Regions from separate parts of the Microbacterium esteraromaticum genome, predicted to be linked through region 3. Evidence: riboswitches for the same ligand, from Rfam matches in the RefSeq annotation. Region 3 holds a riboswitch; each other region holds the start of a gene.
What was found. Region 3 has a riboswitch for thiamine pyrophosphate ahead of thiC (phosphomethylpyrimidine synthase ThiC). Riboswitches for the same ligand answer to the same signal wherever they lie in the genome.
Positions count from the first base shown of each region.

Region 1 (7,010 bases), 210 kb from region 3:
CACGCGTCGTCCGCGATGTCGACCCGAGCCGTCCCACCCCGCCGTGGATGGTCGCCCGGCTCGCGCTGGCGGGCATGCGCTCGCTGGGCATCCTGATCGACATCACCAACTACGTCATGCTCGAACTGGGCAACCCGATTCACGGCTACGACCTCGACAAGCTCGACGGCGGCATCGTGGTGCGTCGCGCGGGCCAGGGCGAGCGCATCACCACGCTCGACGGGCAGGATCGCGCTCTGCACGTCGAGGATCTGCTGATCACCGACGGTTCGGGCCCCATCGGCATTGCAGGCGTCATGGGCGGCGGCACGACCGAGATGAGTGACACCACGCGCAACGTGCTGATCGAGGCGGCGACGTTCGATCCGGTCACGATCGCCCGGAGCGCCCGCCGACACAAGCTGCCGAGCGAGGCGTCGAAGCGCTTCGAGCGGGGTGTCGATCCGCTGATCCCGTTCGTCGCCGCACGCCGGGTGGCCGATCTGATGGTCGAGCTCGCCGGGGGAACGCTGACCGACGAGGGCGGCGCGCTGTACACCGAGTTCGAGATCGCCGGAATCGCGCTGCCGCGTGGCTTCGCCGATGGCGTCGTGGGCGTCGACTACACCGACGACGAGGTCGTCGGGGCACTCGAGATGATCGGCGCCGAGGTCGCGGCGCAGGGTGACGGGTGGTTCGTGATCCCGCCGAGCTGGCGACCCGACCTCACCGACAAGTGGACGCTCGTCGAGGAGATCGCGCGCATCCACGGTCTCGACCGGATCCCGTCCGTACTGCCGGTCCCGCCGTCGGGCCGTGGCTACACGGCGCTGCAGCAGGGACGCAAGCGGGTGGCGGATGCCCTCGCCGCGGCCGGTCTGGTCGAGACGCCGTCGTTCCCGTTCACCACCGAGCAGCTCAACGACCTGCACGGCTCGGCGACCGGCGATCACCTGCCCAGCATCCGTCTGGCCAACGCACTCGACGGGCAGGCGCCGTTCCTGCGCCGATCGCTGCTGCCCGCCCTGGTGCAGACCGCGCACCGCAACATCTCGCGCGGTCTGGTGGATCTCGGCCTGTTCGAGGTCGGGTCGGTGTTCACCCCCGAAGAGGGCGTGACCTACGGCACGGACTTCATCCCGCCGCTCGGCGAACGCCCCGACGATGAGACGCTGGCGGCGCTCAACGCGGCCATCCCGCCGCAGCCGAGGCACATCGCGGCGCTGTTCGCCGGCAATATCACCCCGCGCCAGCCGGGACGCCCTGCCGAGCACGTCGACCTGGCCGATGCGCTGGACGTCGTGCGCGTGATCGGCGTCGCCGCCGGCGTCGACATCGACGTCGCGCAGACGCAGCGCGCCGCGCTGCATCCGGGACGCGCCGGGGCACTGAGCGTGCGCGGCGAGCAGATCGGCTACGTCGGCGAGCTGCACCCGCAGGTCTCGGCCGACGCCGACCTGCCGGGGCGTGTCGTCGTGTTCGAACTGGACCTGGATCGTCTGCTCACCCTCGCGGGCGAGCGCGTCGTCGTCGAGTCCCTGTCGACGTATCCTGCGGCCACGCAGGACGTCTCGCTGGTCGTGGGTGTCGAGGTGCCGGCCGCCGAGGTGCGCGCCGCGCTCGTCGAGGGCGCCGGCGACCTGCTCGAGTCCGTGCGTCTCGTCGACGACTACCGCGGCGAGGGCCTGGGCGACGGGCAGAAGAGCCTCAGCTACGCCCTGCGCTTCCGGGCATCCGACCGTACGCTGACCGCCGCCGAGGCGAGCGAGGCAAAGCTCGCGGGCGTCGCCGTGGCGACGCAGCGCTTCGGCGCGAGCATCCGCGACTGAGTCGCATCGGCGATTCCGCTCACGGTGCCTGCGCTGTGAGCGGAATCGCTTGCGTCTGCTCTCGGATGCCGATGGCATGGACGCATGACTCAGGTGCTGGTGCTCGGCGGAACAGGATGGCTTTCGGGACGGATCGCGCAGCGCTGGCGTGACGCCGGCGCGCAGGTGACGTGTCTGGCACGCGGGAGCCGACCGGCCCCGGACGGCACCGTGCTGTTGCGCGGGGACCGCGACGAACCGGATGTCTACGACCGGCTGCGTGAGCAGCAGTGGGACGAGATCGTCGATATCTCCTCGCGCGCGGATCACGTGGGTGCGGCCGTCGCGGCGCTCGGCGACAGCGCGGCGCACTGGACATACGTGTCGTCGGTCTCGGTGTACGCCGACGAGGTCACCGTCGGTCTCGACGAGACCGGACCGCTCCACGCGCCCGCGCAGCCGGGCGACGAGTACGACTACAGCGCCCAGAAGGTCGCCGCCGAACAGGCGGTGACCGCCCTGGGCACGCGGGCCGGCATCGTCCGGCCCGGCCTGGTGGTCGGCGCCGGCGATCCCAGCGACCGCTTCGGATACTGGGCGGCGGCCTTCGCACGCGCCGGTGACGGCGCAGTGCTGGCGCCCGACAGTCGCGACCGATTCGCTCAGGTGATCGACGTCGACGATCTCGCCGGGTTCATCACCGCTGACCGGCGCACCGGGGTCGTCAATGCCATCGGCGATCCGCTGCCGCTGAGCGACCTGCTCGACGCCTTCCGTACCGAGTCCGGGCACACCGGTCCGGTCCGGGTGGCCGACGACGACTGGCTCGGTGCGCACGGCGTGCAGTACTGGATGGGGGAGCGCTCACTGCCGCTGTGGCTGCCCGCGGACATGCCGGGCTTCGCGCAGCACGACAACCGTGCGTACCGCGCCGCCGGCGGCGGGTTCACGCCCCTCGACCAGACGATCCGGAGCGTGCTCGCCGACGAACGCGCCCGGGGACTGGACCGCGAGCGTCGCGCCGGTCTGACCCGGCACGACGAGAGCGAGCTGCTCGCACAGCTCGTCTGAGCTTGGTCCGGTCGAGGCCCGAACCGGCAGGCTTCGCTAGACTCGCGCACAGTGACACGGGGTGCCGCAGAAGCGGCTGAGATCACACCCGTCGAACCTGATCTAGTTCGTACTAGCGAAGGGATGTCGTCCATGAACGATCGTCTGCGCCCATCCGCCCGTATTCCGGCCGCCGCCGCCGAGCTGCTGCGCGAGGTGCGCCGAACACCTCCGCTGACCCAGTGCATCACCAACACCGTGGTCACGGGGTTCACGGCCAATGTGCTTCTGGCGACGGGGGCGGCACCCGCGATGGTCGGCATCGTCGGCGAGTCCGGGATCTTCGCCGGTATCGCCGATGCGCTGCTGGTGAACCTCGGCACTCCGCCGCCCGAGCAGCGCGCGGCCATGTCCGAGGCGGTGCGCGGCGCGAACACGGCGGGTACGCCGTGGGTGCTCGACCCGGTCGCGATCGGAGCACTCCCCGTGCGGACGGCACTCGCCGCCGAGCTGGTCGCCCAGCATCCGACGGCCGTGCGCGGCAACGCGAGTGAGATCCTCGCCCTGGCCGGCACCGGTGCCGGCGGACGGGGCGTCGACGCCGTCGACGCCCCGGATGCCGCCATGGAGGCGGCCCGTACGATCGCCGCACGGTGGGGGAGCGTGGTGGCGGTCTCGGGTGCCACCGACCTGATCACCGACCGTGAACGGGTGATCCGGATCGCCAACGGCGACCCGCTGCTCACGCGCGTCACCGGGGGAGGGTGCGCGCTCGGAGCCGTCATGGCCGCCTTCCTCGGCGCGGCCCGAGCAACCGGGGCCGACGCCATGACGGCGGTGGCTGCGGCGACCCTCGTCTACACCGTCGCCGCCGAGCGCGCGGCCAAGGTCGCCGCGGGCCCCGGCAGCTTCGCCGTCGCATTCATCGACGCGCTCGCGGCGGTCGAGGCAGACGATCTGCTGCGCGACGCCCGGATCGAGGAGGACGCACGGTGACGTACGACCTGTCGATCTACCTGGTCACCGATCCGCACCTGTGCGGTGCGCGCGGTGTCGTGCAGACCGTCCGCGATGCGGTCGACGGCGGCGCCACCATCGTGCAGCTGCGCGACAAGCACGCGGACGACGACGCCATCGTCGACCAACTCGTCACCCTGTCCGAGGTCATCGACGGACGCGCGCTGCTCGTCGTCGACGACCGCGTCGACGCCGTTCTTGCCGCACGCCGCCGGGGAGCCCGCGTCGACGGGGTCCATGTGGGACAGTTCGACATGCCGGCGACCGAGGTGCGACGCCTGCTCGGGCCGGATGCCCTCGTCGGCCTCACCGCGAACACGCCGGAGCACCTGGCGGCGCTGCGCGACCTTCCGGCCGGGACGGTCGACTACATCGGTGCCGGGGTGATCCGTCCGACGAGTACGAAGCCCGATCACCCGGCACCGCTCGGCATCGCAGGCTTCGCCGCGCTCGCCGCGCAGAGCCCTGTTCCCGCCGTCGCGATCGGTGGCATCCGTTCGGATGACGTTGTACCGCTGCGCGCGGCAGGTGCCGCCGGTGTCGCCGTGGTGTCGCAGATCTGCGCGGCCGACGACGCGCACCTCGCGACCACCGTGCTGCGCGCGCGGTGGAGCGGCTCCGCGGTTCCCCGGGTGCTGAGCATCGCCGGCAGCGACCCCTCCGGGGGTGCCGGCATCCAGGCCGACCTGAAATCCATCGCCGCCAACGGCGGCTACGGCATGGCAGCACTGACCGCACTCACGGCGCAGAACACACGCGGCGTGCGCGAGGTGCACGTCCCGCCGGTGTCGTTCCTGCGTGCGCAACTCGACGCGCTCGCCGACGACATCGAGATCGATGCGGTGAAGATCGGGATGCTCGCGGATGCCGAGGTGATCGCCACGGTGGACGCCTGGCTGGACGACAACCGTCCGGCGACCGTCGTGCTCGATCCGGTCATGGTCGCCACCTCCGGCGACCGTCTGCTCGATGAGCGCGCGGAGGCGGCACTGCACCGCCTCGCGCGGCGGGCCGACCTGCTCACCCCGAACATCGCCGAACTCGAGGTGCTGGCCGGACGGCGGGTCATCGGGTGGGACGACGCGCTCGATGCGGCGCGCGACCTCGCGGCAGCCGTCGATGCCCTGGTGCTCGTCAAGGGCGGGCACCTCGACAGCGACGACGCACCCGACGCCCTCGTCGGAGCGGAAGGCGTGATCTCCCACTTCTCCGGTGCGCGCATCGCCACCACCAGCACACACGGCACCGGTTGCTCGCTCTCATCCGCTGTGGCCACGCGCCGTGCGGCAGGGGCCGACTGGTCGCTCGCGATCGCCGACTCTCGCGCCTGGCTGCGCGAGTCGCTGCGCGCAGGAGCGGCGCTCGGCGTCGGGCGCGGTCACGGGCCGGTCAACCACTTCGCCGGCCTCTGGCAACGCGGCGGGCTCGGCACGCGACCGACCGCCGATGACGTGCGCGCCGAATGGTGGGCCGGTATCGCGAGCATCCGTCACGACATCGACGCGCTGCCATTCATCCGCGCACTCGCCGACGGCACGCTCGATCGGGCGACATTCCTGCACTACCTGGAGCAGGACGCGCTGTACCTGCGTGAGTACGCGCGGGTGCTCGCCGAAGCTGCGCGCCTCGCACCCACTGCGGCGGAACAGGCGTTCTGGGCTGAGGGCGCACACGGCGCGATCGCCGGTGAGCTGGCCATGCACGCCTCGTGGCTCACACCGATGACCGGGGTGTCGGCGGCCACGTTCTCGGCCGATCCCACCCCCGTCACGACCGGCTATCTGGACCACCTGCGTGCGACGGCGTTCACCGGCGACTACTCGACCCTGATCGCGGCGGTGCTGCCGTGCTTCTGGCTGTACGCCGACCTCGGCGAACGCCTGCACAGCGGTGCCTTCGGGCCGGAGCCCCTCGATCCGGCGCATCCGTTCGCCTCGTGGCTGGCGACATATGCCGACCCGACGTTCGCGGTCGCCAACGCGCAGGCCATCGCGTACGTCACCGCAGCAGCCGCCAGATCAGATGATGCGCAGCGGTCGCGCATGCGCCGAGCGTTCGACCTGGCCGCCGCGCACGAACGGGCCTTCTTCGATCTTCGGTGACGGCGAACGGCGCGGCGGCCCGGTCGCGTCAACTTGCGCCCGGTGGCGACGACTCGATATCGTCACCGCATGCCTTCGGCCCCGCACAACCGCACGACGCTCTCCCCGAGCGTCGCCGTTGTGCGCCCGCGCCGACGCCGCGGCGGCCGCCGACCATAGGCGACCCCGCTCTGCGCCGACGCTTCGGCGCGGCTGCCGGTGTCGCCGCCTCGGCCCAGGCCCGTCATCGGGCGCACACCGACCGTTAAGGTAGAAGCATGACGTATACCGTCGCCGTCTCCGGCGCATCCGGCTACGCGGGGGGCGAGATCCTGCGGCTCCTCGCCGCACACCCCGACATCGAGATCCGCACCGTGACCGCGCATTCCAACGCCGGCCAGCCGCTCATCGAACACCAGCCGCACCTGCGCTCCCTGGCGCACCTGACGCTGCAGCCCACCACCCCCGAGGTGTTGGCCGGGCACGACATCGTGTTCCTCGCCCTGCCGCACGGCCAGTCCGGCCAGTACACCGACGCCCTCGGCGACACCCCGCTGGTGATCGACGCCGGTGCCGACCACCGGCTCACCTCGCAACAGGCCTGGGACGCCTTCTACGGCGGCCACTTCCACGAGCCGTGGGCGTACGGTGTGCCCGAGCTGCTCACGGCCACCGGAAAGCAGCGTGAGCAGCTGCGGGGCGCTTCGCGGATCGCGGCTCCCGGCTGCAACGCATCGACCGTCAGTCTGAGCCTGACCCCCGGCGTCGCCGCCGGAGTGATCGACCCGTCCGACATCGTCACGATGCTTGCCGTCGGCCCGTCCGGCGCCGGCAAGAGCCTCAAGCCCCACCTGCTGGGCAGCGAACTGCTCGGCACCGCCAACCCGTACGCCGTCGGCGGCACGCACCGGCACATCCCCGAGATCCGCCAGGCGCTCGCCGCGGCCTCGGGAGCCACGCCCGACAGCATCCGCATCTCGTTCACCCCCGTTCTCGTGCCGATGGCGCGTGGCATCCTCGCCACGTCCACCGCGCCGATCGTCGAGGGTGTGACCGACGCGCAGATCCGCGACGC
Region 1 is NZ_CP118100.1:2,103,788-2,110,797, reverse strand. Features, by position in the region: gene pheT (phenylalanine--tRNA ligase subunit beta) at 1-1,808, shown strand, start outside; gene PTQ19_RS09915 (NAD-dependent epimerase/dehydratase family protein) at 1,893-2,858, shown strand; TPP riboswitch at 2,906-2,999, shown strand; gene thiM (hydroxyethylthiazole kinase) at 2,991-3,833, shown strand; gene PTQ19_RS09905 (bifunctional hydroxymethylpyrimidine kinase/phosphomethylpyrimidine kinase) at 3,830-5,956, shown strand; gene argC (N-acetyl-gamma-glutamyl-phosphate reductase) at 6,214-7,010, shown strand, end outside.
Region 1: it holds a riboswitch for thiamine pyrophosphate, as region 3 does, so the genes downstream of both, thiM (hydroxyethylthiazole kinase) here and thiC (phosphomethylpyrimidine synthase ThiC) in region 3, are expected to answer to the same signal.

Region 2 (7,010 bases), 610 kb from region 3:
TCGTACTTCGACAAGGTGCAACGCGGCGAGCTGATCTCGCGCGTCACCAACGACATCGACAACATCACCCAGACGATGCAGCAGTCGCTGTCGGGGGCGCTCACCTCGGTGCTGACGGTGATCGGTGTGCTGATCATGATGTTCTCGATCTCGTGGCAGCTGGCGCTGGTCGCGCTGATCTCGCTGCCGCTGATGGGCATCATCTTCGGTGTCATCGGGCCGCGCTCGCAGAAGGCCTTCGGCATGCAGTGGCGCAAGGTCGGCAGGCTCAACGCCCGGGTCGAGGAGTCGTTCTCGGGTCACGCGCTGGTCAAGGTGTTTGGCCGCGAGCAGGACGCCCTCGACAAGTTCCAAGCCGAGAACGAAGAGCTGTTCCAGGCGAGCTTCAAGGCGCAGTTCCTGTCGGGCATCATCATGCCCGCGATGACCTTCGTCGGAAACCTCACCTACGTCGGCATCGCAGTGCTCGGCGGACTGATGGTCGCCAGTGGAAACCTGCGGCTGGGCGACGTGCAGGCGTTCATCCAGTACTCGCAGCAGTTCAGCCAGCCGCTGAGCGAACTGGGCGGCATGGCCGCGGTCGTGCAGTCGGGAACCGCCTCTGCCGAGCGTGTGTTCAACTTCCTCGACGCGGACGAGCAGGATCCCGACGACGAGGACGCCCCGACGGTGACCGACGGGCACGGAGTGATCGAGTTCGAGCACGTCGCGTTCTCGTACACCCCCGACCGACCGCTGATCACTGACCTGTCGTTCCGGGTCGAACCCGGGCAGACCGTCGCCATCGTCGGCCCGACCGGCGCCGGGAAGACGACGCTGGTGAACCTCATCATGCGGTTCTACGAGCTCGACTCCGGACGCATCCTGCTCGACGGGCAGGACATCGCGCAGATGACGCGTGACGACCTGCGCGGCCGAACGGGCATGGTGCTGCAGGATCCGTGGCTGTTCGGCGGCAGCATCCGTGAGAACATCCGCTACGGCAACGCGTCGGCGTCCGACGACGAGATCGTCGCGGCCGCCGAGGCGACGTACGTCGACCGCTTCGTGCACTCGCTCCCCGAGGGGTACGAGACCGTGCTCGATGAGGACGCCTCGAACGTGTCGGCCGGTGAGCGGCAGCTGATCACGATCGCGCGGGCCTTCGTCGCACAGCCGTCGATCCTCATCCTCGACGAGGCGACCAGCGCGGTCGATACCCGCACCGAGGTACTGCTGCAGCACGCCATGGCGGCCCTGCGCGAGGGACGCACCTCGTTCGTGATCGCGCACCGTCTGTCGACGATCCGCGATGCCGACTTGATCCTGGTGATGGAGCACGGCGACATCGTCGAACAGGGTGACCACGAGCAGCTGATCGCGCAGCAGGGCGCCTACTGGCGCCTGTACCAGTCGCAGTTCGAGCAGGCCGCGACCGATATCGACGCCGAAGAGGCCATGACCGGATCGATCCCCGTGATCGTCACCGGCGATGCCGCGGAGGACGTCGAGGTCGGCGCCGCCGAGGCCCGCCAGGACTGACTCGTCGCGCCTCAACGCGAGAGCGCCCGCCCCGGAAATCGGGGCGGGCGCTCTTGTCTCAGTGCTGGGCTCAGTTCCAGTCCCAGCGCATGCGTCAGTCGATACCGAACAGCGCCATCGGGTGCGTCAGACGCCACCAGATGCTCGGCGGCGCGACCTCATCGGCGAGCGAGACCGACGTTTCGGCGGTTCCGGTCGGGCCATCGACGGTGAGCGTGCCCACCACGGTGCCGGTCTGCGTGGCATCCCCGAGATCGAGTTCGGTGTCGGCGGTGGCCGTCGCGCCGTTCCAGAGCACGACCTGGGCGTCAGCATCCGTCACGATCTCGACGCGACCGCCCCACTCGGCGGTGACGTGTCCGACCACGCTGCCGGCCGGTACAGCAACGGGCTGCTCGGCGAGCGACTTCTCGACCTCGGCGAACAGCTGCCGCGTCACGGCGAGGCGGGTGTCATCGTCGTCCTGGCCGAGCACCGAGGCGTAGACGCGCACGGACGTTCCGCCGACGGGCACGTCCTTGGCCGTCAGCAGGTTCCAGTGCGACAGAGTGCCGGTCTTGATGCCCACTACACCGGCATCCTCGAGCATGCCGTTGGTGTTCTCGACCGTGCCCGCACCGGGGATCTCCGCAGAACGCGTCGCGACGATCTCGGCGACCACCGGGTTCTTCATGGCCAACTGACCCAGCTTGGTCAGATCTGCGGGCGAAGCCGTGTTGAACTCGCTGAAGCCGGAGGGCGAGGCGAGAGTGATCCCACCGAGGCCGTGATCACTCAACCACTTCTCGGATGCCTGCGAGAACGCCCAGTCCGAGCCCCAGATCTCGTCCGACAGGCGGTCGGTGTAGTTGTTGGCCGAGCCGAGCAGAATGCCCTGCAGCATCTGGTACTGCGTGAGGCTGCCGCCCACCGGCACATCGAGGGCCGACTGGTTCAGGTTGCGGTACTGCCAGTACTCCAGCGTGTCGCCGTAGTCGAAGGCGAAGCTCGGCCCCTCCTCGCCGGGCTGCAGCGGCAGCTCGTCGAGGATCATCAGCACCGTGGCGACCTTCGTGATGCTGGCGATCTCGTCGCGCTCGGTCGTCGATGAGGCGGGCCCGATTCCCTCTACCGCGACGGCGGCGCTGCCGGTTTCCGGCCAGGTGAGAGCTGCCGCTTCTGCCGGCGCGATCTCTGTCTTCACGGCGGCCGCTGCAGGAGCGACCGCGTCGAGCGGCCACAGCAGAGTCGAGGCGACGTATGCGCCGCACAGGGTTCCGACGATCCCGAGGGGGATCAGTACTCCCGGGCGTCGCCAGCTCGGCGCTAGATGTGCGCCGTCGAGGAGGTCGGGCGTGCTCCGGGGTTCCGGCAGCGACTCAGCCTTCAACGTCGCGGTATCGAGCCAGGTCAGTGCGGTCGGCGGCCGCTTTTCATCCGCCCAAGCCGTTTGCGGCGCAGAGGGCTCGTCCGCAGCATCCGAACCGACGGCGGTGCCGCTGGGCTCGCTGGCGTCGGGAGAGAGCACCGGGTTCTCGCGCGTCGGAGCATCGTCATCGTCGAAGGCGCTGAGGAACGCCGGCTCCGGGTCGTTCTCGACGGCGTCCACAGCGACAGTATCGACGGCATACGCGGCGAAACCGGTATCCCACGACGGGGCGGCAGCCCGCGTGTCGCCCAGGGGCGGCGCGTCTGAGAAGCGTTCGGCGTCGTCGACGGCGTCGTCGTTCGGGGCGGGCACGTCATCAATGACGGTGTTGTCAGGAGTGCGCAGTGTGTCACCGAATGCGGGCAGCGGAGCACGAGAGGACTCCGTCGTCTGCGGGTGGGCACGCTCGCGCAGTTCACGGCGCGTGGCGGGGCGCGTGGACTCGGGGGAGGTGGTCACCCGTCCACGCTACCCAACGTCCCTGTGTGCGGTCGGCGGGATATGATCGATGAACCACCACGGGAGTCCGGACCGCCGGGCTGAGAGGAAGCGAAGAGCGCTTCGACCGTCGAACCTGATCCGGATCATGCCGGCGCAGGGAGGAGTTCCTATGAGCACGTCCACGTCCAGTTCCGCGTCCACGAACACGGGGCGTATGCGCCCCGAGATCTGGCGCTGGCGCATCGTCGACATCGTCGTCGCCAGCGTGCTGGGCGTCGCCTGCGGTGTTCTGTTCCTGCTGTGGAACGTTGGCTACCTCGGCCCCAAGGCGCTGCTCGACCCGCTGCTGCCCGGCGTGCAGGGACTGCTCGACGGGCCGTGGCTGATCGCCGGCGTGCTGGGTGGCCTCATCATCCGCAAGGCCGGCGCTGCGATCTACGTCGAGACCCTCGCCGCCGTCGTCTCGGCCCTGGCCGGCGCACAGTGGGGCGGGTTCCTCACCATTGAGGCCGGACTCGTGCAGGGCCTCGGCGCCGAACTGATCTTCCTGCTCTTCGCGTACCGTGTCTGGTCGCTGCCCGTGGCGATGCTCGCCGGCGCCGGCGCCGCCCTGCTGGGCGGGATCAATAACATGATCCTGTGGTTCGCGGGTGCCGACGCAGCCTTCACCGTCGTCTACCTGATCTGCACCGTCATCTCGGGCGCCGTACTCGCCGGTCTGCTCGGCTGGCTGCTCGCCCGGGGCCTCGCGGCTACGGGTGCTCTCGACCGCTTCGGCTCGGGCCGAGAGGTGCGCAAGCGGGTCTGACCGACCGGCGATCGCCATGGTGTCAGGAGGGATCGCGCCCGCCGCGGTCGAGGCGCGTGGATGGGGCTGGCGGCACGCCAGTCGCCTCGCCTGGGCGGTACGCGATGTCACGCTGCGCATCGAGCCCGGTGAGCGGGTACTGCTGCTCGGCGCCTCGGGTGCCGGCAAGTCGACGCTCATGCATGGCCTGGCCGGTGTGCTCGGCGGTGATGAGGAGGGCGAGGCCGAGGGTGAGCTGCTCATCGATGGCCTGCCCGCCGCGGCCGCGCGCGGCCGGGCCGGCCTTGTGCTGCAGGACCCCGACTCGCAGGTCATCCTTGCGCGCGTCGGCGACGACGTCGCCTTCGGATGTGAGAACCTCGGCCTGCCCCGGGACGAGATCTGGCGCCGCGTCGACGCCGCGCTCGACGCCGTGGGCCTCGACGTGCCGCGGGATCGCCCGACGAAGGCGCTCTCGGGTGGGCAGAAGCAGCGCCTCGCGCTCGCCGGGTCGCTTGCGATGCGGCCAGGACTGCTGCTGCTCGACGAGCCGACGGCGAACCTTGACCCCGACGGCATCGCCGAGGTGCGCGACGCCGTGGAGCGGATGCTGGCCGCGCAGCGCACCACGCTGATCGTCGTCGAACACCGACTCGACGTCTGGTTGCCGCTGATCGATCGGGTCATCGTGATCGGCGACGACGGTGCCGGCGGAACCGGGGTGATCGCCGACGGGAATCCGGATGCCGTGCTCACCGCGCAGGGCGAGCGCCTCGCACAGGCCGGAGTGTGGGTGCCGGGCTTTCCGCCGAAGCATCCCGCACCACCGGCATCCGCCCCCGGCGACGTGCTGCTGCGCGGCGACGACCTTGCGGTGGCGCGCGTGCGCGGCACGACTGTGGCATCCGGTATCGACGTGGCCGTGCGGGCAGGTTCCACCCTGGCGATCACCGGGCCGAACGGCGCCGGAAAATCCACGCTCGGCCTGACGCTGGCGGGGCTCCTCCCACCGGCGTCGGGCGCCGTGACGGCCTCGGATGCCCTCGCCGGCGGAGCGGGGCCGCATCCGATCCGGTGGGCGTCGCGGCAGTTGCTGACGCGCATCGGCACCGTGTTCCAAGAACCGGAGCACCAACTGCTGGCCTCCACGGTGCAGGACGAACTCGCCGTCGGACCACGCTCGCTCGGGCTCGCTGAGGGCGAGATCGCCGCCCGCAGCGACGAACTGCTGCAACGGCTGCGGCTGGAACGGCTCGCGAAGGCCAACCCGTACACGCTGTCCGGTGGCGAGAAGCGGCGGCTCACCGTTGCTGCGGCGCTGGCCACCCGGCCTCGGGTGCTCGTGCTCGACGAGCCCACCTTCGGGCAGGACGCCCGCACCTGGCAAGAACTCGTGGCCATGCTCGCCGACCTGCGCGACGATGGCGCCGCGCTGGTGACGGTCACCCATGACCTCGATGTCGTCGAAGCCCTGCATGCCGAGCGCTTCACACTGGGGGTGGGCGCATGACGCTCCTGGAGACCCGGGCACGCACGGGCGCGATGGCGCAGATCAACCCGGTGGCGAAGTTGGGCGCGAGTGCGCTGATCGCCCTGCCGTTGATCCTCACCCTCGACATGGTCTCGGCCGCCGTCGCGCTGGCGTTGGAGTGCGTGCTGTTCCTGTTCGCCGGAATCGGCTGGCGGGAATTCTGGGTGCGCACCTGGCCGGTGTGGCTGGCCGCGCCGCTGACCGGCGTGACCATTGCGCTGTACGGCGAGCCGAGCGGCACGGTCTACGTCGAGTGGTTCCTGGTGCGGGTGAGTGACGGCTCGCTGGCGTTGGCGGGAGCGACCATGCTGCGGGTGCTGGCGATCGCACTGCCCTCGGTGGTGCTCTTCGTCACCGTCGATCCGACCGACCTCGCTGATGGTCTGGCGCAGACCCTGCGGCTCCCGGCGCGTTTCGTGCTGGGGGCGCTGGCGGGACTGCGCATGGTCGGCCTGTTCGTCGACGACTGGCGTGCGCTCGAATTGGCGCGTCGCGCCCGAGGTGTCGCCGATCGGGGGCGCGTGCGCAGGTTCCTGGGGATGGCGTTCGCGCTGCTGGTGCTGTCGATCCGACGTGGGGCGAAGCTGTCGACGGCCATGGAAGCGCGTGGGTTCGGGGCGGACGTGCGGCGCACGTGGGCGCGCCCCGCGCGCTTCGGCGCCCGCGAGTGGATGCTATTGCTCGCCGGTGCGGCGATCTCAGCATCCGCCATCATCGCCGCCGTCGCGACCGGCGCCTGGAACTTCATCCTCGGCCCCGCCTAGCGCGCCGCTCGCGTCGCTCGCGCTCGCGTTCCCTTCCGCTGAGAAACCACTTCCCGTGTGAGAAACCGCGTCCAGTGTGATGTCTCACACGGGAAGTGGTTTCTCACGGGAGTGGGTAGGGGAATGGGCGAGGCAGTGCGGGGTCAGGTGGCGTTCCAGAGGGCGCGGTAGTAGGCCTGGCGGGCCGGATCGGGGGCGATGCCGTACGCGGCGATGAGTGTGTCGTCCCAGCCGGGGCCGTAGTTCCACTCGGTGCTCATGGCGGCGACGGCGAGATCTGCCCAGCGGTCGGCGGTGCCCATCTGGCCGAGGTCGACGTGTGCCAGCCAGCGTCCGTTTGTGTCGAGAAGCGTGTTGGGGCAGCAGGCGTCGGCGTGCGCGACGACGAGCCGGTCGATCGGCGGCGGCGTGCGCAGGCTCTCGGGCACACGGATGCCGCGCTGCTCGGCGGCGTCGATACGGGCGGCTACGCCCCAGTCCCATGGGCATTCTTCGACGGGCAACGCGTCGTGCCAGGCGCGCAGCGCTTCTCCGACGGCGCGCACAGCCGTCTCGGGG
Region 2 is NZ_CP118100.1:2,915,355-2,922,364, reverse strand. Features, by position in the region: gene PTQ19_RS14065 (ABC transporter ATP-binding protein) at 1-1,521, shown strand, start outside; gene PTQ19_RS14060 (D-alanyl-D-alanine carboxypeptidase family protein) at 1,616-3,388, opposite strand; TPP riboswitch at 3,438-3,547, shown strand; gene PTQ19_RS14055 (ECF transporter S component) at 3,540-4,178, shown strand; gene PTQ19_RS14050 (ABC transporter ATP-binding protein) at 4,195-5,667, shown strand; gene PTQ19_RS14045 (energy-coupling factor transporter transmembrane component T family protein) at 5,664-6,452, shown strand; gene PTQ19_RS14040 (aminoglycoside 3'-phosphotransferase) at 6,596-7,010, opposite strand, start outside.
Region 2: it holds a riboswitch for thiamine pyrophosphate, as region 3 does, so the genes downstream of both, PTQ19_RS14055 (ECF transporter S component) here and thiC (phosphomethylpyrimidine synthase ThiC) in region 3, are expected to answer to the same signal.

Region 3 (7,010 bases):
GGACCGTCCTACTCGTCGAGCGGAAGCGTGAACGGCTCGTTCTATCACAACGACGCATTCGACGCCCTGCTGCAGCAGGCGGCCGCTACCGGGGATCCCGATGAGCAGAAGGCGCTGTACAACGAGGCGAAGGACCTGGTCATCGCCGACATGCCCTCGATTCTGCTGTGGACCTACCCAAGCACGTACGTCGTCTCGGAACGCGCTCAGGCGTACGAGCCCGACGCCTTCAACAAGGGCGAGTTCTCGCAGGTCGCGGTGAACTGACCCCGTTGGGGCCCGCCGACGACCTCGGCGGGCCCCACCCGGCCCCGAAAGGGATCCTCCTCATGACGTACTTGTTCACCCGACTCCTGCAGGGAGTCGTGGTCTTCTTCGGCACCTCGCTGCTCGTCTTCCTCGCCGTGTTCGCACTGCCCGGCGACCCCCTCGGAGCGCTGGCGGGAGACGCCGAGCTCAGCGAGACGGTCGTGCGCAACCTCGAGGCGCGCTACCACCTCGACCAACCGGTGCTCGTGCAGTACTGGTACTACATCACCGGGCTGCTGCAGGGAGACTTTGGCACCACCGTCACCGGCGAGAACGTCAGCGACATCTTCGCCCACGCCTGGCCCGTGACCATCCAGCTCGCCCTCACCGCATGGGTTCTCGAGCTGATCATCGGCGTGACGCTCGGCATCGTGGCCGCGCTGCGACCCGGCGGCATCGCCGACCGCATGGCGACGTCGGTGGCGATCCTCGCGCTCGCCATCCCCACCTTCGTGCTGGCCTTCTTCCTGCAGCAATGGTTTGGCCTGTCACTGGGATGGTTCCCCGTTGCCGGCGTCTCGGCGGGCTGGCCCCTGGCCTACCTCCTGCCCGCGTTCTGCATCGCCATGCTCGGCGTTGGTCCGATCGCGCGGCTCATGCGCACCAGCCTGCTCGAGACCGTCTCGGCCGACTACGTGCGCACCGCGAAGGCGCGGGGCATCAGCCCGCTGCGACTCAGCGGCCGCCACGTGTTCCGCAACGCCCTGGTGCCCGTCGTCACCTATCTGGGAGTCGACCTGGGGGCACTGCTGGGCGGCGCGGTCGTGGTCGAGGGCATCTTCAACCTGCCCGGGATCGGCCGCGCCCTCTTCACCGCGATCAACACCCAGCAGGGTTCGGTCGTGGTCGGCATCGTCACCGCGGGCGTGCTCGTCGTGCTCGTGATGAACATCCTCGTCGACATCGCTCACAAACTCCTCGACCCCAGGATCGCGCCATGACACTCACCACCTCTCCCGACTCCACGGCCGTGATCGCGCTGGCCGAGACCCGGCCGACCATCTGGCACAAGCTGCGCCGCAACCCCGAGTTCTGGATCGGCGGAGTGCTCGTGGCCGCGTTCGTCGTGATGGCCGTGTGGCCGGCGGCGATCGCCGGACTCTTCGGCAACGGTGACCCTGCGGCCTGCGATCTGAGCAACTCCCGCGTCGGTCCGGGCGCCGAGCCCGGGCATCCACTCGGCTTCTCGGTACAGGGCTGCGACCTGTTCACGACCGTGGTTTACGGCGCCCGCAACTCGGTGATCGTCGGCACCGTCGTCACCCTCGGCACGTCATTGATCGCGGTCGTTCTCGGGGTGCTCGCCGGATACTACGGCGGCTGGCTCGACGCCCTGCTCTCGCGTCTGTCCGAAGTGGTCATCTCGGTACCACTGCTGCTGGGAGCCGTACTGGTGCTCAACTCGGTCGAGGTGCGCAGTGTGTGGATGGTCTCGCTCGTGCTCATCCTGTTCTCGTGGCCGACAGCGATGCGCGTCATGCGCACCTCGACGATCTCGGTCGCCGGCCGTGGCTTCGTCACGTCGGCGAAATCACTCGGCCTGCCCACATGGAAGATCTTGGGCACGCACGTCGTGCCCAACACGATCGGTCCGGTGATCGTGCTGGGCACCCTGCAGGTCGGCGCCGTGATCGCCACGGAGGCCACCCTGACCTACCTCGGCATCGGACTGCAGGCGCCGGCGTTCTCGTGGGGGCTGCAGCTCTCTCAGGCCGAGCCGTACTTCGCCTCGGCACCGCACCTGCTCTACGTTCCCGCGGTCGCGCTGACGCTGTGCGTGGCAGGGTTCGTGCTGCTGGGCGAGTCGATCAGGCAGGCCGGGTTCCAGACGACGCACGGCGCAGCCTGAGGCGGCCGCGCACCGTCTGGACCCCGTCGGGGATCAGACGGTGCGCATCGCCGGGTCGGGCAGGTAGACCTCGCCGCCCGCGGCGAGGAACTCCTGACTCTTGGCCTGCATCCCGGCGATCGCGGCCTGCGCCTCGGCGCTGCCGTACGTGTCGCGGATATCTTGCGAGATGCGCATCGAGCAGAACTTGGGTCCGCACATCGAGCAGAAGTGCGCGGTCTTGGCCGGCTCGGCCGGCAGGGTCTCATCGTGGAACTCCTGCGCCGTGACCGGGTCGAGGCCGAGCGCGAACTGGTCGTTCCAACGGAATTCGAATCGGGCCTTCGACAAGGCATCATCGCGTTCGGTCGCCCCCGGATGTCCCTTGGCGAGGTCGGCGGTGTGCGCGGCGATCTTGTACGTGATCACGCCGGTCTTGACGTCATCGCGGTTGGGCAGCCCGAGGTGCTCCTTCGGTGTGACGTAGCAGAGCATCGCCGTGCCGTAGCGGGCGATCTCGGCTGCGCCGATCGCCGAGGTGATGTGGTCGTAGCCGGGGGCGATATCGGTGGCCAGCGGCCCGAGAGTGTAGAACGGCGCGCCGTGGCACAGCTCCTGCTGGCGTTCGACGTTCTCGCGGATCTTGTGCAGCGGCACGTGCCCCGGCCCCTCGACCATGACCTGCACGTCGTACTCCCAGGCCCGCTGCGTGAGCTCGGCCAACGTGTCGAGCTCGGCGAACTGCGCGGCGTCGTTGGCGTCGGCGATCGAGCCGGGGCGCAGGCCGTCGCCGAGCGAGAAGGCCACGTCGTAGGCCGCGAAGATCTCGCACAGCTCGTCGAAATGGGTGTACAGGAAGTTCTCCTGGTGATGGGCGAGGCACCAGCCGGCCATGATCGATCCGCCGCGCGAGACGATGCCGGTGACGCGCTCGGCAGTCATCGGCACGTAGCGCAGCAGCACGCCGGCGTGGAGGGTCATGTAGTCGACGCCCTGCTCGCACTGCTCGATCACGGTGTCGCGGTAGATCTCCCAGGTGAGGGCGTTCGCGTCACCGTCCACCTTCTCAAGGGCCTGGTAGATCGGCACGGTGCCGATGGGGATCGGCGAGTTGCGGATGATCCACTCCCGCGTGGTGTGGATGTCGTTGCCCGTCGACAGATCCATGAGCGTGTCGGCGCCCCACTTCGCGGCCCACTCGAGCTTCGCGACCTCTTCGCTGATCGAGCTGGTCACGGCGGAGTTGCCGATGTTCGCGTTGACCTTGACCAGGAACGCCTTGCCGACGATCATCGGCTCGGATTCGGGGTGGTTGACGTTGTTGGGAATGATCGCGCGGCCCGCGGCGATCTCGCTGCGCACCAGCTCGACGTCGCACTGTTCGCGCAGCGCGACGAACCGCATCTCGGGGGTGATGATGCCCCGGCGGGCGTAGTGCATCTGCGTCACGCGGTGGCCGGCCTTGGCGCGGACCGGTACCGGTGTGCGCCCCCGCCATTGCTGCGAGGGCGCGCCTCGTCGCACGGCTGAGCGGCCGTCGTCTTCGAGGCGGTGGCCGCGAGCGGCGTACGTCTCGGTGTCGCCGCGCTCGGCGATCCATGCGGACCGCCACGGTGCGAGCCCCTCCTCGGGGATGCTGCCGGGACCCATCGTGCGGTACACCTGCAGGGGCGCGTTGGCCGAGCCGTCAGGGGAATCGGCCTGCTGGATCTCGGTGATCGGCACGCGGATCCCGTGGCTCGCGTCTTCGAGCCACGCGAGCCGGTGGGCGGGATGCTGCTCACGCGACTGCGGCGTCGCCGATGTCGAGGCGGCGGATGCCGAGGATGGGACTTCGGATTTCGGGGTGCGTGCAACCACGGAACTCTCTCACTTCCTACGCCGGTATCAACCGGATCAGGTTCGACGGTCTCAAGCGCGTCAGCTTGATCTCAGCCCTTCTCGGGGCACCCGTGTGGACAGTCCATGTGTACTACGGACGACGAAGGTGGGGCAAATCCGGGTCGGCCACTCAGGTCGCGAGACGGCAGCCGGTGAGGATGACCGACAGATATGGTCCGTGCACGACGGCGGCCATCAGGGCGAACGCGGCGGTCGCCGCGCCGAGCGCGATCGCGGGAACCAGCGACGCGCCGATGCGCGCGGGGGAGACCAGGTGCCCGATGCGATCGGGCCCTGCGGCATGCAGCACGACCCGATGGGGCGTCGGAGCGTGAGCGCCGTCCGTGCCGCCGAGCTTGAGCAGCGCGCTGGCGAGGGCCGGGGTGCCCGCTCGGCGCGAAGCGGCCCGGTCGGCGGCGATCTCGAGGTACAGCGGCACGGCATTGCGGATCGCGGACATCAGCGGGAGCCGGTGCAGAGGAGCGATCACGGCCTCGAGCACGCCGAGTGCGAGGTGATGGCGTCCGTGCACATGCTCGCGCTCGTGAGCGATCACCGCGGCGAGCTCATCGGGGTGCAGGACCTCGACAAGCCCGCGGGAGAGGACGATGCCGCCGTGTCGGTGCGGCAGTGAGAACGCGGTCGGACGCAGGTCGCGCGTGAGCATCACGCGGTGGCCGCCGACGATGCGAGAGTCGGCGCGAGCGGCGATATCGCGCGCGGTGGCCCGTGTCGCGCGGAGTCGGCGCACCCCGCGGAAGATCGCCGTCGCCACCAGAACCAGCGCCCCCGCGACAGGAAGCGCGATGAGCAGCGCGACGGGGACCACGGTGTCGACGAGGTCGACCGCGGGGAAGGGCGACGAGGCGTCCAGGCACCGTTGGCACACGCCGGCCAAGCCGCTCGGCAGCATGGTGGGGCCGCTGAGCACCCATGCGAGCAGCAGGCTGAGTGCGGCGGCCGCCACCAGCCAGAGTGCGCCCACCGCCAGCAGCAGCGTGACGGCGGCACGTGGCGCGCGCATGAGCGCCGGTGCCGCCGCGCGGATCACGACCGGTCCCGCGACGGCGGTGGTCAGCAGCGCGACCGCCAGCACGGCCGGTACGAGCAGCGCTGTCATCGGTCGGGTTCTCTGCGTGCGAGGTAGTCGCGCAGCAGATCGCGTTCGCGTTCGTCGATCGCGTCGAAGAAGTGCAGGATCGCGGCGTCCCTGTCGTGGCTGGTGTCGAGCGCCTGCTCCATGAGCCGTGCAGCATGCAGCTCGCGCGTGCACCGGGCCGTGTACGTCACGGCGCGCGCTCGCCGCTCGGGGACCACCAGTTGCTTGCGCTCGAGGTTGCCCAGCACGGTGGCGATGGTCGTGTAGGCATGCTTGGCGCCGAGCCGTGTGATCACCTCGCGGATCGACAGCGGGCCGTCATCCCAGAGCGCGTCCATCACCTGCTGCTCCAACGCGCCGAGCCGCAACGGCCCACACGGCTGCGCCGCCGACTGCTCCGGGCTCATGCCGTCACCGCTTGTGCGCGCGGGGCGGGGAGCGGGCAGGCGACCTGGCCGCGCAGTCGCCAGACGGCGGCGACGGTGGAGAGGATCAGGGCGGCCGCGGCCAGCAGGGGCTGCGCGGGAGCGAACCACGTGAGCGCACCGGTGTAGCCCAGGGCGATCAGGGCGATCTTGTTGCAGACGGGACAGCCGACGGCGAACCAGGCGAGCATGCCGCCGGCGACCGCGAATCTGCCGGTGCGGCGTTCCTCGCGCGATGAAGCGGCGCTGCCGGAACCCTCGTGCGATGAGTCGGGGGTGAGTGCTGCGACGTCGGGCGCCGAACGCTGCGGTTGGGCGTAGGTGCCGATCAGCAGGCCGGTCACGGCCGAGGTGATCAGCCAGACCGGATAGTTCCACCAGACGGGTGGGATCTCGCGCGTGAACAGTCCGTTGGGGATGAGCACGGTGGCCACTCCGAGCACGATCGCGACCGCGACCGCCGACGCCGTCGCGATCAGGATCTGCCGCGTGCTCCACGACCTCAGTGCCTGCCAGGCGAGGACGAGCGATTCTCGCAGTGCGGCGATTCGCCGACGGTTCCGGTGCATGTCCCTACTATGCCCGATAGGTTACTATCCTGCATAGTCGACTATGCAGGATAGTTGATGAGAGGAAGGGTGGCCGATGGGCGGGCATACGCAGAGAGCACAACGGTCGGCACGAGGTATCCGCAGCTGGATCGCACCGGTGGGGATCCTGCTCATCGCTGGACTCCTGATCGTGCTGGTGATCCTGCAGATGCGACCGGACGCGCCGTCGGATGCCGGTGAACCGGCCACCGACGGCATCACGGTGGTGCCGGACGGGCTGCCCGACCTTACGCAGTTCGAGTACCGCGACGCCGACGACGTGCAGGCCGCCGGCCCGGTCGACGCCCCGGTCGGCCTCGTGGTGTATTCCGATTACCAGTGCCCGTTCTGCGCGAAGTGGGCGCAGAGCACGCTGCCGCGAATGATGGAGTACGCCGACGCGGGCGACCTGCGCATCGAGTGGCGCGACATCAACATGTACGGGGCGCCGTCCGAGCGTGCGTCGCTCGCCGCCCACGCCGCGGGGCTCCAGGGCGAGTACTGGGCGTTTCACGACGCGCTCTACCCCGCCGGCGAGATCCGCACCGAGGCAGAACTGAGTACCGAGGCGCTCACCGACCTCGCGGAGCAGCTGGGGCTCGATGTCGATCGATTCACGTCGGACATGGCCTCCGACGAGGTGAAGCAGGTCGTCGCCGAACGGGCGCACGAGGCGCGGACCATCGGTGTGACGGGCACCCCGAGTTTTCTTCTCGACGGGCGTCCGCTCGTCGGAGCGCAGCCGACCGACGTCTTCATCGACGCCGTCGAGAACGCCCTGACCGAGGCGGACCGATAGATGGAGATCGGCTTCGTCACGGCACTGCTGGGTGGGATGCTGGCACTGCTGAGCCCGTGCAGCGCGCTGCTGCTTCCTG
Region 3 is NZ_CP118100.1:2,308,983-2,315,992, reverse strand. Features, by position in the region: gene PTQ19_RS11095 (peptide ABC transporter substrate-binding protein) at 1-267, shown strand, start outside; gene PTQ19_RS11090 (ABC transporter permease) at 330-1,250, shown strand; gene PTQ19_RS11085 (ABC transporter permease) at 1,247-2,158, shown strand; gene thiC (phosphomethylpyrimidine synthase ThiC) at 2,192-3,997, opposite strand; TPP riboswitch at 3,994-4,101, opposite strand; gene PTQ19_RS11075 (M56 family metallopeptidase) at 4,149-5,138, opposite strand; gene PTQ19_RS11070 (BlaI/MecI/CopY family transcriptional regulator) at 5,135-5,524, opposite strand; gene PTQ19_RS11065 (hypothetical protein) at 5,521-6,111, opposite strand; gene PTQ19_RS11060 (DsbA family protein) at 6,251-6,931, shown strand; gene PTQ19_RS11055 (cytochrome c biogenesis CcdA family protein) at 6,932-7,010, shown strand, end outside.

Region 4 (7,010 bases), 1.0 Mb from region 3:
CAGAACTCCAGCAACCCCATCCGCTGCTGATCACGATTGATCTCATCCAACGCCGAGAACGGCTCGTCCATCAGCAGGATGTTCGGGTCGAACGCGAACGCCCGGGCGATCGCCACCCGCTGCTGCATGCCGCCCGAGAGCTGCTTCGGGTACTTGTCGAGCGCATGCCCGAGCCCGAACGATGTCAGCAGCTCATCAGGGTCGCGCAGCGAACGGCCGGCGTTCGCCCGTGGGTTGATGCGCACCGGCAGCTTGACGTTCTCGCGCACGGTGCGCCACGGCAGCAGCGCCGGCGCCTGCGGCACCAGACCGATCGTCTTGCGCTTGGTGGCCATGCGCACACTGTCGGATCCGATCATGACCGATCCGCCATCGGCATCCAGCAACCCGGCGACCACCTTGAGCAGCGTCGACTTGCCGCATCCGCTCGGACCGATCACCGACACGAACTCACCGGGAGCGACCGTCAGACTGACATCGTCGAGCGCGAGCATCTCGCGTCCGGGCTGGCCGAACTTCTTCACCAGGTGCGAGATCTGCACACCCTCACCGGCGGCATTGGTCGTCACTGCGCATCACCGGGCCAGATCAGGGCACCATCGGCGTCGTACAAGTCGGCGACGAGGTCGACGTCGATGACCGAGTCAACCGCCGGGATGTCCTTGACCGTGCCGTACTGCTGCACGATCTCGGCGGCGTGCTGCCACTCCTCGATCGCCTGCACGCCCGGCGCGCCTGCGGTGCTGTCGCGCACCCACTGCGACTCGACGGCCCAGGTGCGCTCCTGCTGCTCGAGCGGGAACGCCTTGGCCTGCCCGCCCTCTTCGGCGAGTGCCGTGATGCGCTGCATGCAGTCGGCCTCGTCATCCAGGCAGTGCTGCAGAGCCTTCAGGCTCGCGCGCATGAAGTCCGAGACGGCCTCGGGGTGCTTCGCCAGGAACTCGGAGTTGACCTCCATGACGTTGTAGGTGCCATCGACGCCGAGGTCCTCGGGCAGGAACTTCGAGTAGGCGGCATCCATCGCGTCGAGAGTGGCGCACTGGTTGGAGGCGTAGCCGACGACCGCGTCGACCTGACCGCGCAGCACGACGGTGGGGTCGTAGTTGGTCATCTTGATGAAGTCGACCTTCGACTCGTCGACATCCGCGGCATCCAGCATCGCCCCCGCCACCGGCGTGAGGTTGATGAAGTAGCCGAGCGTGCCGCCCTCGAGGTCCTTGAGCGACTTCACCTTCTCGTTCGCGAAGATGCAGAACGGAGAGGTCGTGCCGTACGTGGCGACGGCGGTGAGGTTCTTGCTGTTCGCGGCGGCCATCAGCACGTCCTCGGCCGAGCCGAGGGCGGTGAACTGCGCCTTGCCGGACGACACGAGCTGCTGGCCGTTGCCGCCGGCGGCATTGATCTCGACGTCGAGGCACAGGTCGTCGAAGTATCCGAGGTCGTCGGCCATGAACACATCGAGCTGTCCGGCGCTGGCCGAGTATCCATAGCCGGAGATGTAGGTGATGGTGCCGGCATCGGCGTTGCGCTGGCAGTCTTCCTGGCTGATCAGCGCGTCATTCGGGGTATCGCCGCTGTCTGCCGGTGAGCTGCTGCACGCCGCGAGCGTGAGCGCTCCGAGGAGGACCCCGCTCAGGATGACCGCTCGTCTTTCTCGGGTAATGAGGTTCATCAAACGCTGCCTTTCGTCATTGAGGGCTGGTTCGAGTGACTCTAGTCAAGTTTGAGTGATTCATGCAAGAGTGGATTCCGTGGCCACCCCGGGGCCGAGCGCCCCACAGGTCGCGACTTGCGCACGTCGAGGAATCGAGTGCTAGCGTGACTGAACAACTTTGACTAGTTCATTGGAGGATCAGTGTTGATCGAAACCACCCCGTCCGAGATGCCCCTCGCCCTGCGCCTGCGCCGCGCGTTCTCGTCGTTCCCCACCGGTGTCGTCGCCGTCTGCGCCCTGCCCGACGGCGAAGACTCCCCCGTGGGGATGGCGATGAACTCGTTCACGTCGATCTCGCTCGACCCGGCGCTGGTGGCCATCAGCGTCGCCAACACCTCACGCACCTGGCCCCGGCTCGCCGAAGCCACCTCGGTCGGCGTCAGCGTGCTGGGTCACGGGCAAGAGCACGCAAGCCGCAGCCTCTCGGCCCGCGAGGGCGACCGGTTCGAGAACGTCGACTGGGTCGCCGACGAGAGCGGAGCAGTGCACCTCGAAGGCGCGGCACTCTGGCTCACCTGCCACTTCCACCGCCTGGTCGAAGCCGGCGATCACACCATCGCCCTGCTGGGCATCGACGGCCTGCAGCACTTCGACGAGGTCGAGCCACTCGTGTTCCACCAAAGCCGCTATCGCTCGATCGTGGCCTGAACGTGCAGCCCACGACACTGGCCGGCACCGTCGTGCACGGCGACGGCCGTGGGCACGGACTCGGATTCCCGACCGCGAATCTGCACGTGCCGCACGTCGGCTGCCCCGACGGCGTCTACGCCGCCTGGGCGCGCGTCGCCGATGAGCCGCTCTGGCGCGAAGCGACCGTCAGCATCGGCGACAACCCGACGTTCGGCGACGTCACCGACACTCGCGTCGAATGCCACATCCATGATTTCAGCGGAGACCTGTACGGCACCCACGCCACCGTCGTGCTGGTCAGCCTGATCCGCGACATGCGATCATTCGAGGATGTCGCCGGACTCATCGAGAGAACCGCCGCAGACCTCGTCGTCTCCCGACGACTCCTCGCGGCGGCCCCGCCACCCGGCATCCACCACGCACCGGCAGACCCTCCCGGCATCGACTGAGACCATGCTCATCGCGACCGACCTCGACGGCACCCTCATCCCCAACGCCGGCACCACGGTGCGGGCGTTCACCGCGGGCGTGCTCGAACGCCTCGACCGGCAGGGCGTGCCCGTCGTGTTCGTCACCGGGCGCCCGCTGCGCTGGCTCGAAGGGCTCTGGCCGCACGTCGGCGCGCACGGCGTCGCGATCGCGTCCAACGGCGCAATCACCTTCAACGTGCCCGGTCGTGAAGTCACCCACCTGGCGGGCATCACCCCCGCCGACGGTCTCGAACTGTGCCGCCACATCGCCGACGAGATGACGGGCGCCCAGTTCGCCATCGAGTGCGTCGACGGCATCCGCCTCGATCCGACCTACCCGGCGAGCGCGCGCGGCGGCGCCGCACCGCGCCGGGCGGCGCTGCCCGACATCTGGGACGCCCCCGCCGCCAAGCTGCTGGTGCGCCACCCCGACCTCGCCGGCGACGAGTTCACCTCACGGCTGGCCGACGTCGTCGGCGACCGCGCGACAGTCACCTGGTCGGTACAGGGCCTCGCCGAGATCAGCGCCCCCGGCGTGACCAAGGCCAGCGCACTCGCCCGACTCTGCGATGACCTCGGCGTGCCGTCGGCACAGGTGCTCGCGTTCGGCGACATGCCCAACGACATCCCGATGCTGCAATGGGCCGGCACGGCCTACGCCGTCGCCGACGCACACCCCTCGGTGCAGGCCATCGCACACCGCATCGTGCCCACGTGCGCCGAAGAAGGCGTGGCGCAGACACTCGACCGGCTCATCCCGTAGCTAGGCTGTTGTCGTTCACACGGGAGCCCGGGTACGGGCTGAGAGGGCGCTGCCACCGCGCCGACCGTCTTACCTGATGCGGATCATGCCGCCGTAGGGAGTCGATATGTGGCGCACCGTCGCCGAGCCCACCCACACGCCCACCACCCGTCGCTCGCGGTCCCGTCCCGCCGTGCGCGCCGGCCTACTCGGCAACTTCGTCGACCAGTTCGACATCTTTCTGCCGATCATCGCACTCGCCCCCGTCGCCGCCCTCGTACTCGGGCCCGAGAGCGCGGCTGCCCAGACCGGACTCATCTTCGTCGCCACGCTCTTCGGACGCCCCCTCGGCGCCGCGATCTTCGGCAGCATCGCCGACCGCCACGGCCGCACCAGAACCACGAAGATCGCGATCGCCGGCATCGCCATCACCACGCTGATGATCGCGTTCATCCCCGGCCACGACATCGGCGGCATCTGGACACTGTGGACCTTCGTGGCCCTGCGCTTCGTCGGCGGCATCTTTCTCGGCGGCGAATACACCGCGGCGATCCCCCTCGCCATGGAATGGACCTCACCACGCCGCCGCGGCATGCTCAGCGGCGGCATCATGGCCATGTCACCCCTGGCCAACGCCACCATCGCCGCACTCACCCTGCTGCTCGTGCAGACCCTCGGCGTGCAGGACTACGCCGCCTGGGGATGGCGCCTGCCATTCATCGTCGGCGGCATCATGGCCGTCGGACTGCTCTGGTACTACTCCGCTCATGTCGTGGACGCGCCGGCGGCAGCATCCGCTCCCCGTCGCGCGCACCCGGTGCGCGACATCCTCGCCGGACCCTACCGCCATCAGCTCTGGCAGGTCTTCGTGCTGATGACCGGGCTGTGGCTGTTCACGCAGATGGCCATTCCGGTGCTCACCGGCATGCTGCGCGACGCCCCGCAGGTCGGGCCGTCAGAGGTCGCCTTCATCATGCTGATCGCCACGCTCGTCTCGGCCGTGAGCATGTTCACCGCCGGAGTGGCCTCGCAACGCCTCGGGCGCCGCCGGTTCTTCATCATCTTCGGCGCAGTCGCACTCATTGCCGCGCCGCTGGCCTTCGCCTGGGCGCTGGGCTCGCACGGAGCCGGCCTGATCGTCGCCGTCACCCTCGTGCAGGTCGTCACCGTCTCGGCCTACGGCCCCGTCGGCGCCTACCTCGCCGAACGCTTCACGACCGGGGTGCGCTCCAGCGGATACGGCGTCGGCTACTCGCTCTCGATCGTCGTGCCGGCGTTGTACCCGTACTGGCTGCCGGGCCTGCAGGCCGGCCTCGGGCCGGTGCTCGCCGTGTGCGCCGTGCTCGCTGTGGCATCCGCCCTGCTGGTCGCCGGGGCCGCGCTCGGCCCCGAACCCGCCCGCGACGCTCCGCTGGCGTAGCGCGCGCTGCGCCCGCCGCGCGCGCCGCTGCCCGCCGCGCGCGCCGCTGCCCGCCTGCCTGCCTGCCTGGCCTGCCTGCCCTGCGGCCACCCCCGCTGAGAAACCACTTCCCGTTTGAGAAACCACGTGGCTGGTGGTTTCTCAAACGGGAGATGGTTTCTCAGCGGATGGGAGTGGGCGCGAGCGCGGCGCGAGCGCGGGCGGGCGCGGCGCGAGCGCGGGCGAGCGCGCGCGGGCGCGAGCGAGCGGGTCAGGCGTGGTGCAGGTGAGGCTCCGACTCCCAGGGGAAGTCGAGGTCGCCATTGCCGGCGAGGATCGCGCGATAGGTCAGCTCGGCAGCGTTCTCAAGGTTCAGCGCGCGCCGCAGCGCCATGTCGCAGTCGTCGCCGACGGTCGTCGATCCGTGGTTGCCCATGATGACGCAGTTGTGCTCGGCGAGCTGCTCAGCGGCGGTGTCGGCGAGCTCATCCGACCCGTTCGGGTAGTACGGCGTGCGGCCGACCGATCCCACGTAGTACGCGTGGTCGAGAGTCACCAGACGGATGGGCCGGCGCAGCGCGTCGAGCAGGATCGCGTGAGCGGGATGCACGTGCACGACCGACCCGACGTCGGGGCGCGCACGATAGGCGCGCTGGTGCAGCTTCCACTCGCTCGAAGGCTTGGTCGCGCCGTCGACGACGTTGCCACCCAGGTCCATGACGGTGAACGAGGTCTCATCCAGGCGATTCAGCCAGGTACCCGACGCCGTCACCACGAAACGGTCGGCGTCAAGCCGGATCGACAGATTGCCGGCGCTGGCCAGAGCCAAGCCGGACTGCACGATCTCAGAGCCGGCGCGGATGAGCTGCTGCACGGCATCAGCAACGGATGTGGAGTGGTTCGTCATCGAGTCTGTCCCAATCGCTCAGAAGCTGTTGTCTGACAACACTACTGGACGAAAGTGACGACGAGAAGTCACGCGTGTCGAATGATCGAGAACGTGTAGCGCCCGTCGATGAAGTAGGTGCGCGAGTAGGCGACCGCACGCTCGGTCTGGTCGTAGTGCACCTGATCGAGCAGCAGCGCCAGGCCGTTGCGCCCCTGCGGGGCATCCCAGATCACATGGTCGGCGACGACGGGGTGGATCTCGGCGACCGCGCGCACCGGGATGATGCCGCGAGCCTCGCGCAGATACCCGAACACCGATCCGTCGAGCACCTCAGGGGACTCCCCCTCGGGGAAGACCCCGATCGGCAGCAGGTCGTACGAGTACGCGACGACCTCGTCGTCCGCGAGGATCACACGGCGCGTCTCGAGCGCGAGGTCGTTCGCCGTCAGCTCCAGCTTCGCCGCCTCTTCCGGAAGCAGCGGCCTGATCGTGCGGCTGCGGTAGCGCATGCCCGGCTCGCGCCCGGTGCGGCGGATCGACTCGGTGATGGATTCGAGGCGCTCCAGTCCCGCGGTGACGGCCGGCGGCTCGGACACGAAGGTGCCGACGCCGTGGCGCGTGTGCACGAGCCCGGCGGTCTTCAGCTCACTCAGCGCGGCGCGCACCGTCGGGCGCGAGACCTCGAACGACTCGCCGAGTTCCGACTCGGTCGGCAGGCGGTCACCCACCGGGTAGGTGCCGTCGCCGATGCCCGCGCGGATGCCCGCGACCACCGCATCGACGCGGGATGCCCTCCGTGCCATCGCGAACCCCTCCATCGCTCGGTCTGCCGTTGTCGACCCGGCCGCTCCAGTGCGGCCACGGGTCGTAGAGACATCATGTCAGATCGCCCAGTTGTTTGCTCTTGTTGACATGGTTGTCTGACAACTGCTAGCGTCCCGGCTGTACCCCGACGACGGAGTACGCGAAAGGAGAGACACGGTGGTTAAAGCGATCGAATGGATTGAGGATGCCGACGGCCCGGCCGTGCGGATCATCGACCAGACCGTGCTCCCGACCGTTGAGTCCTACCTCGACCTGCGCACCGTCGATCAGCTCGTCGACGCGATCGCGCGTCTCGCTGTTCGCGGAGCACCCGCACTCGGCGCGGCCGGCGGCTACGGTGT
Region 4 is NZ_CP118100.1:140,436-147,445, reverse strand. Features, by position in the region: gene PTQ19_RS00665 (ABC transporter ATP-binding protein) at 1-569, opposite strand, end outside; gene PTQ19_RS00660 (ABC transporter substrate-binding protein) at 566-1,672, opposite strand; gene PTQ19_RS00655 (flavin reductase family protein) at 1,856-2,362, shown strand; gene PTQ19_RS00650 (riboflavin kinase) at 2,365-2,793, shown strand; gene PTQ19_RS00645 (HAD family hydrolase) at 2,798-3,577, shown strand; TPP riboswitch at 3,587-3,694, shown strand; gene PTQ19_RS00640 (MFS transporter) at 3,684-4,976, shown strand; gene PTQ19_RS00635 (class II aldolase/adducin family protein) at 5,227-5,862, opposite strand; gene PTQ19_RS00630 (GntR family transcriptional regulator) at 5,931-6,647, opposite strand; gene mtnA (S-methyl-5-thioribose-1-phosphate isomerase) at 6,826-7,010, shown strand, end outside.
Region 4: it holds a riboswitch for thiamine pyrophosphate, as region 3 does, so the genes downstream of both, PTQ19_RS00640 (MFS transporter) here and thiC (phosphomethylpyrimidine synthase ThiC) in region 3, are expected to answer to the same signal.